Regions from separate parts of the Pseudoclavibacter sp. JSM 162008 genome, predicted to be linked through region 2. Evidence: predicted binding sites of a transcription regulator. Region 2 holds the regulator's gene; the other holds the start of a gene.
The links. Region 2 encodes HrcA, which represses chaperone genes, less so after heat shock. Its sites were predicted from a motif close to TTNGCACTCGNNNNNNNCGAGTGCNAA; they were not measured.
Positions count from the first base shown of each region.

Region 1 (3,405 bases), on a different contig from region 2:
ACCAGGGTGGGCAGCCCCACAATGGTCAGCCCCAGAACGGGCAGGCGCCCTACGGGCAGCAGCCATACGACCAGTCCCAGCAGTATGGGCAGGCGCAGCCGGGAGGGCAGCAGTTCGGTCAGCAGCCTGGCGGCTACGGTCGGGAGCCAGGCTATGGCCACGGCGACGGCGGCTACGGTCAGCAGCAGCCCGGGTACACGGGCTACGAGCAGCAGGCGCCGTCTGCCCAGCAGGCTCCAGCGCAGCAGGCCTACGGCGCACCCCAGCACGACCAGTACGGGCAGCCGCAGTTCGGTGCTCCGGCGCAACAGGGGCAGTACGGCCAGCCGCAGTACGGCGCGCCGCAGCAGGGACAGTTCGGTTCCGCTCAGCAGGCGCAATACGGCCAGCAGCCCGGTCAGCAGTTCGGTGGGCAAGGCTACGGGCAGCAGCCAAAGGCGCCAGCGCCCGTGCTCGGCATCATCGCGGTCGCACTCGGCGCGCTCTCGCTTCTTCTCCTCCTGCTCCCGGGGTGGGCCTACATCGTCTCGCTCGTGTTCGGCCTCGGAGCCGTCGGGCTCGGTATCGCCGGGCTCCGTGCGCCCAAGGGTCTCGGGCGCACGCTCGGGATCGTGGGCCTCATCACCGGTGGACTGGCCGTGCTGGTCGCTCTTGCGACGCTCATCGTCGTCCTGACCGTCTGAGGTCTTGTCCGTCAGCCCAGGCGATCGGCGAGGATCGCGACTCGCTTGTCGCCGATCCTGGTGAGGATCAGCACGGCGGAGCTGGCTCCCTTGAGTGCCAGCTTGCGCCGGAACTCCGCCGGGTCGATGTCGACGCCGCGTTTCTTGATCTCGAGCACGCCGATATCGCGCTTTCGCAGTTCGCTCTTCAGCGATGACACATGCAGGGGGAGCACCTCGCGGACCAAGAAGGCGCTCGCGAACGGGGAGGGTGCGAAGGTGTCCGCCGTCATCCACGCGATGCTCTCGGAGATCATGGTGGCCTCGAGCGACCGCGCGAGGTCGCCGATGAGGCGGGCGCGGATGATCGCCGGGTCGGGTTCGTAGAGCACGGCCCCGAGCTCGCCGACCTCGGCATCGTGCACGTCCTCGCTGCTGGTGAGCTCGGTCGCCCCCTGCTTGCCGATGACCAGCGCCGACCGGCGGATGCCCGCGCGCGCGGCGTCGTGCATCCACACCGTCGCCTCGACGAGGTCGCCGCCAGACGACACCCACTGGGTCTCGGCATCCTCCGGCAGGTACGAGTGGTCGATGCCAGGACCGAGCTTGACGCCTGTAGGGCGCTCGCGGCCAGCCGCGAACACGAAGTCGAGCGCCGGGCTCCAATCAGAGGGATCGAAGTGCCGCGCGGTGCTTCCGCCGCTGGTCGTTCGCCGAGCCGGGTCGAACCAGAGCGCGTCGAAGCGGCCGAGGTCGACCTCCTCCGCCCTGCCGTGCTTGACCTCGGCGTTGGGGAACGGTGCGAGGTTGTGCGCCGCGATCGCCGCCGTGACCTCGTCGAGGTCGTAGGCGGTCACCTCGAGCCCGAGCGAGGCGAACGCCATCGAGTCGGCGCCGATGCCGCAGCCCAGGTCGGCGACGCTGACCGCGCCCGCTCGACGGAACCGGTCTGCGTGGTGGGCAGCGACCTGCAACCTGGTCGCCTGCTGCAACCCGGCGTCGGTGAAGAGCATCCGCTCGGCGAAGGGCCCGAACTTGGCGAGCGCGCGACGCCGCAGCTTCGCCTGCGTCACCACGGCGGCGACGGTCGCGGGCGATCCGCCGGCGGCACGGAGCCGCGTCACGAGCGCGAGCGCGTCTGCGGACGACGCGACGGCCGGGGCGTCGTCGAGCAGCGTCATCGCCTCGGGCGTGAGGAGGGCCAGGAGTTCGTCGCGCTGCACGTTCACTACGCTACCGGCGTACGCCCGAAGACGGCGCCGCGTTGCAACCCTCGCCGGATCGCCCCTACACTCGGAGTTAGCACTCTCATGGGGAGGGTGCTAATTCTGAACTTCCTATCGCTGAGAAAGAGGTCAACCGTGTCGGTGAACATTCAGCCGCTCGAGGATCGCATCGTCATCAAGCAGGTCGAGGCCGAGCAGACCACGGCTTCGGGTCTTGTGATTCCGGACACCGCCAAGGAGAAGCCCCAGGAGGGCGAAGTCGTCGCAGTCGGCCCCGGCCGCATCGACGACAACGGCAACCGCGTGCCGCTCGACCTCGTGGTCGGGGACAAGGTCATCTACTCCAAGTACGGCGGAACCGAGGTCAAGTACGGCGGCGAAGAGCTGCTCGTGCTCTCGGCTCGCGACATCCTCGCGAAGATCGTCTAGTCTCCAGCTCCACTGAGACTGCCAGGTCCTTCGGGACTGACTGGCTCGCAATGGCGTCCACCTCCGGGTGGGCGCCATTCGTGCATCCGGAGCTCGGCTCGGGCGTACGATCGCGAGGTGACGGAATCTCCTCGGTCCGGCCTCTGGCTGGCGTTCAGCGCGTATGCGCTCTGGGGGTTCATGCCCCTCTACGTCGTGGCGACCGCTCCGACGACACCTGTCGAGCTCATCGCGTGGCGCATCATCCTGAGTGTCGTGTTCTGTCTGCTCGGCGTGCTCGTCATGCGCGCATGGCGTCCGTTCCGGGAACTCATCTCGAAGAAGCGGGTCGTGCTCGGCCTCGGCGTGGCCGGGGTCCTGGTCTCCGCGAACTGGCTCTTCTACGTGCAGGCCGTCGCCACCGGGCACACGCTGGATGCCGCGCTCGGCTACTTCCTGAACCCGATCGTGTCAGTTGCGCTCGGGCTCGTCTTCCTCCGCGAGAGGCTGCGCCCGCTGCAGTGGGTTGCGGTGGGCCTCTCGCTCGTCGCCGTCCTGGTCATCTCGCTCGGCTACGGCCGCATCCCCTGGCTCGGCCTCGGCGTCGCCATGACGTTCGGGCTGTACGGTCTCGTGAAGAAGCGGGTCGGTGTGCAGGCGGACGCGCTGAGCGGGCTCGCCGTCGAGACGACCCTGATCCTCCCCATCGGAGCGATCTGCCTCGTCTGGACGATCCTGTTCGGCGGCGGGATCACGTTCGGCACGGTGTCGGCGGTGAACACGGGCGTCCTCCTCTTCGCCGGTGTGGTGACGAGCGTGCCGCTGCTCCTCTTCGCCGCGGCGGCCAGACGCCTTCGCCTCATCGAGCTCGGACTGATGCAGTACATCGCGCCGATCCTCCAGTTCGTGCTCGCCGTCGCGGTCTTCTCGGAGCCCATGCCGCTGGAGCGGTGGATCGGGTTCGCGATCGTCTGGGTCGCGCTCATCCTCTTCACGATCGACCTCGTCCGGACGGCTAGACTTGGCGCCAGGATTCCCTCGGTGGCTGACCAGCTCGGTCCGCCGACACGGGGCTGAGGCCCGAGGGCCGCGGAGTGGGACGTCCCGGG
Region 1 covers NZ_JBEWYX010000008.1:53,714-57,118, reverse strand. Annotated here, with positions in the region: gene ABVF28_RS08450 (hypothetical protein) at 1-683, shown strand, start outside; gene ABVF28_RS08445 (methyltransferase domain-containing protein) at 695-1,885, opposite strand; gene groES (co-chaperone GroES) at 2,024-2,317, shown strand; gene rarD (EamA family transporter RarD) at 2,435-3,373, shown strand.
Region 1: a site for HrcA is predicted at 1,962-1,988, ahead of groES (co-chaperone GroES). Genes of this name have one in related genera too.

Region 2 (3,405 bases):
GGCCCGGAGGACGTTCACGACCGCCAGGTCGCGTTCGAGTGCGGCGAGCTCGCCGTCGACGACGAAGCCGCGCCCGTTGCCGAGCTGCAGGTGCTCGCCCACGCGCATGCGCGCCACGCCCATGTGCTTGGCCTCCGCCCCGCGGACCTGCGTGACGTCGCCCGCACGAAGCGCCTCGTCGAGGTCCTCAACGAGGTAGAGCCAGGCCATGTCAGCGGCCGAATCGGTCGCGGAGCTTCGAGAACATCCCCTGCTTCTCGCGCGCGAGGCGCGGTGCCTCGTGACGATGACGGGTCGCGAACTCCTCGATCAGCTTGCGCGACTTCCCGTCGAGCTTCGCGGGCGTCACGACCTGCACCGCGATGTCGAGGTCGCCTCGGTGCGTCGAGCGCAGACGCGTGATCCCACGACCGCGAACGGTGAGGACCTCGCCCGACTGAACGCCGGCCGGGATCTGCAGGTCGACATCGCCGTCAAGGGCGCCGACCGTGGTCGAGGTGCCGAGGATCGCGTCAGCCATCGACACCTCGATGACGCACTGCAGGTCGTCGCCGTCACGAGAGAAGACCTCGTGCGGTCGGACCCGGATCTCCAGGTAGAGGTCGCCGTTCTCTCCACCAGCCGGACCGGCTTCGCCTCGGCCGGGAAGGTGGATGCGCAGGCCGGAGTCGACGCCGGAGGGGATGTCGACGGGAATGCTCACGTTGGCGCGCACACGTCCCTGACCGTGGCACGTCTCGCACGGATGCTCGATGACGGTTCCGTAGCCGCGGCACTGCGCGCACGGCTGGTTCGTGACGACCATGCCCAGGATGGAGCGCACCTGACGCTGGACCGAACCGGCTCCCCCGCATGCCGAGCACGTCGTCGGCGAGGTGCCCGGAGCGCAGCACGTTCCCTGGCAGTTCTCGCAGGCGACCGCAGTGGTGACCTCGAGGTCGCGGTGCGTGCCGAACATGACCTCGTCGAGGTCCAGCTCGACGCGAACCAGCGCATCCTGACCGCGCTCTGCCCGCGACCGCGGGCCCCGGGAACCCTGCTGCCCGAAGAAGGTCTCGAAGATGTCCCCGAAGCCGCCGAAGGACTGCCCGTCCGGTCCGCCCTGGTCGTACTGTCTGCGTCGCTCGGTGTCGCTGAGCGTGTCGTAGGCGTGCGTGACGGACTTGAAGCGCTCCGCGGCGTCCGCGGACGGGTTGACGTCCGGGTGCAGCTGGCGGGCCAGCTTGCGGTAGGCCTTCTTGATCTCGTCCTGGGACGCCTCGCGGCTCACGCCGAGCACGTCGTAGTGGTCTGCCAAGAGTGGCGACTCCTTCTTTGCATCTGTGAATGTGTGCCTGTGTTGTCAGGCACCGGGTGCAACCGCCGGCGAGCCGGTCGGTGTCGGTCAGGCGTCCAGGTGTCTTTCGTCGAGCACCCGTGACAGGTAACTCGCAACGACCCGCACGGCCTGGATATTCCGCGGGTAGTCCATTCTCGTCGGTCCCACCACCCCGAGGCGCGCATCGCTGCCAGAGCTGCGATATCCGCTGGTCAGGATGGCCGTCTCGCCGAGGCCGAGGTCGACGTTCTCCTGGCCGATGCTGACCGAGTAGGCCTCGGTGCTGGAGTGGAGCTCGTCGAGCAGGCGCAGCAGCACGACCTGCTCCTCGATCGCCTCGAGCACCGGGAGGATGCTCGAGGGGAAGTCGCGTTCCGTTCGGGCGAGGTTGGCGGTCCCTGCCATGACGAGGCGCTCCTGGCGGTGCGCGAGCACGAGCTCGAGCAGGTTGGCCACGACGGGCGCGAAGAGCTCCGCGTCCTGCTGCCCCATGATGCCGCTCACGTCCCTCAGCTCAGTGGATGCGTGCGCGACGGTCCGGCCGACGAGACGACCAGCGAGGCGATCGCGGAGCACGTGAAGCTGCTCGACACTCACCTCAGCCCCGAGATGCCCGATGCGCTGCTCGACGCGGCCAGAGTCGGTGATGAGGACGGTGAGCACCCGCCTGCTCGAGAGCAGCACGAACTCGACGTGCTGGATCGACGCGTTCGCGAGCGACGGGTACTGCGCGATCGCCACGGAGTTCGTCAGCTGGGCGAGCAGGCGCACCGAACGCCCGAGCACCTCGTCGACGTCCTCGCTGCCCTCGATGAAGGTCTCGATCGCGCGTCGCTGCGCACCCGAGAGCGGTCGGAACTCGGCAAGCCGGTCGACGAAGAGCCGGTAGCCCTTGTCCGTCGGGATGCGCCCGGAGGACGTGTGCGGGGCGACGATGAGCTCCGCGTCCTCGAGCTGCGCCATGTCGTTGCGGATGGTCGCGGCTGAGACGCCGAAGTCGTGACGGTCGGCGATCGACTTCGAGCCGACGGGCTCACGGCTCGTCACGTAGTCGGTGACGATGACTCGGAGCACCTGCATGCTTCTGTCCGAAACCACGATGCCCCTTCCGCTTCCGACCGCTGGCCCTCGACGGGGCGCCCATCTGGCACTCCCAGTCAGAGACTGCCAATCCTACCGCGTTCGGTCGACGGCAGGGGCAGAATGCCCAGGCCGTCACCGAGCAACCGAAATAGCCTGGGTGAAAACCGTCGAGAGGAATCCCATGTCCGATCACAACGCACCGACCCCGCAGCCTGGGAATGAGGATCCTGCTCAGCACCAGCCGTACAGCCAGCCCGGCCCGTACGGGCAGCAGCCCCCATACGGGCAGCAGGCGCCATACGGACAGCAGCCCCAGTACAGTCAGCCGCAGTACGGCCAGCAGCAGGCCGGGCCGCACTCGAGCGGTGCCACGAGCTCGGAACCGCCGCTGACGGCGGACGGGGACCGCCTCGTCGCGACGTTCGATCACCTGCTCAACATCGTCGCGCCCGCTGTCGGCCCACTGATCCTCTGGCTCGTGACGAGGCGGCGCGGCCCACTCGCCAACAGCGAGGGCCGTGAAGCCCTCAACTTCGGCATCACCGTCGCGATCATCTACGTCGGCATCGGGGTCATCTCGCTGCTGTCCCTGTTCGGCGGACCGTTGGCCCTGCTCGTGCCACTGCTGTACCCGCTGCTCTGGGTCGCCGTCGTCGTGTACGCGATCCTCGGCGCAGTGCAGGCCAATCAAGGCCGACCGTACCGCTACCCGGTGACCTTCCGGTTCGTCAGCTGACGAGGGCACGTCTCAGACGGCGATGCGCCTGACGATCGCATCCGCCATGAGGCGGCCCCGCAGCGTGGGCACGAGCCTCCCCTGCAGCGCCGCCCTGCCGTCGACGAGCGACTCGGCGATGAGCTCGGCGACCACACTGGAATCGTCGAGCTCAGAGATCGCGAGTCCTTCGCGGAGTCGTGACCCGAGCATGATGCGCTCGAACCGCTTCGTGTCCTCGTCGAGCACCTCCCGCCCCATGGCCGGGGTGATGCCGTCGGCGAGCCTC
Region 2 covers NZ_JBEWYX010000003.1:160,442-163,846, forward strand. Annotated here, with positions in the region: gene ABVF28_RS03555 (16S rRNA (uracil(1498)-N(3))-methyltransferase) at 1-210, opposite strand, end outside; gene dnaJ (molecular chaperone DnaJ) at 212-1,297, opposite strand; gene hrcA (heat-inducible transcriptional repressor HrcA) at 1,385-2,416, opposite strand; gene ABVF28_RS03570 (DUF4870 domain-containing protein) at 2,583-3,137, shown strand; gene hemW (radical SAM family heme chaperone HemW) at 3,150-3,405, opposite strand, start outside.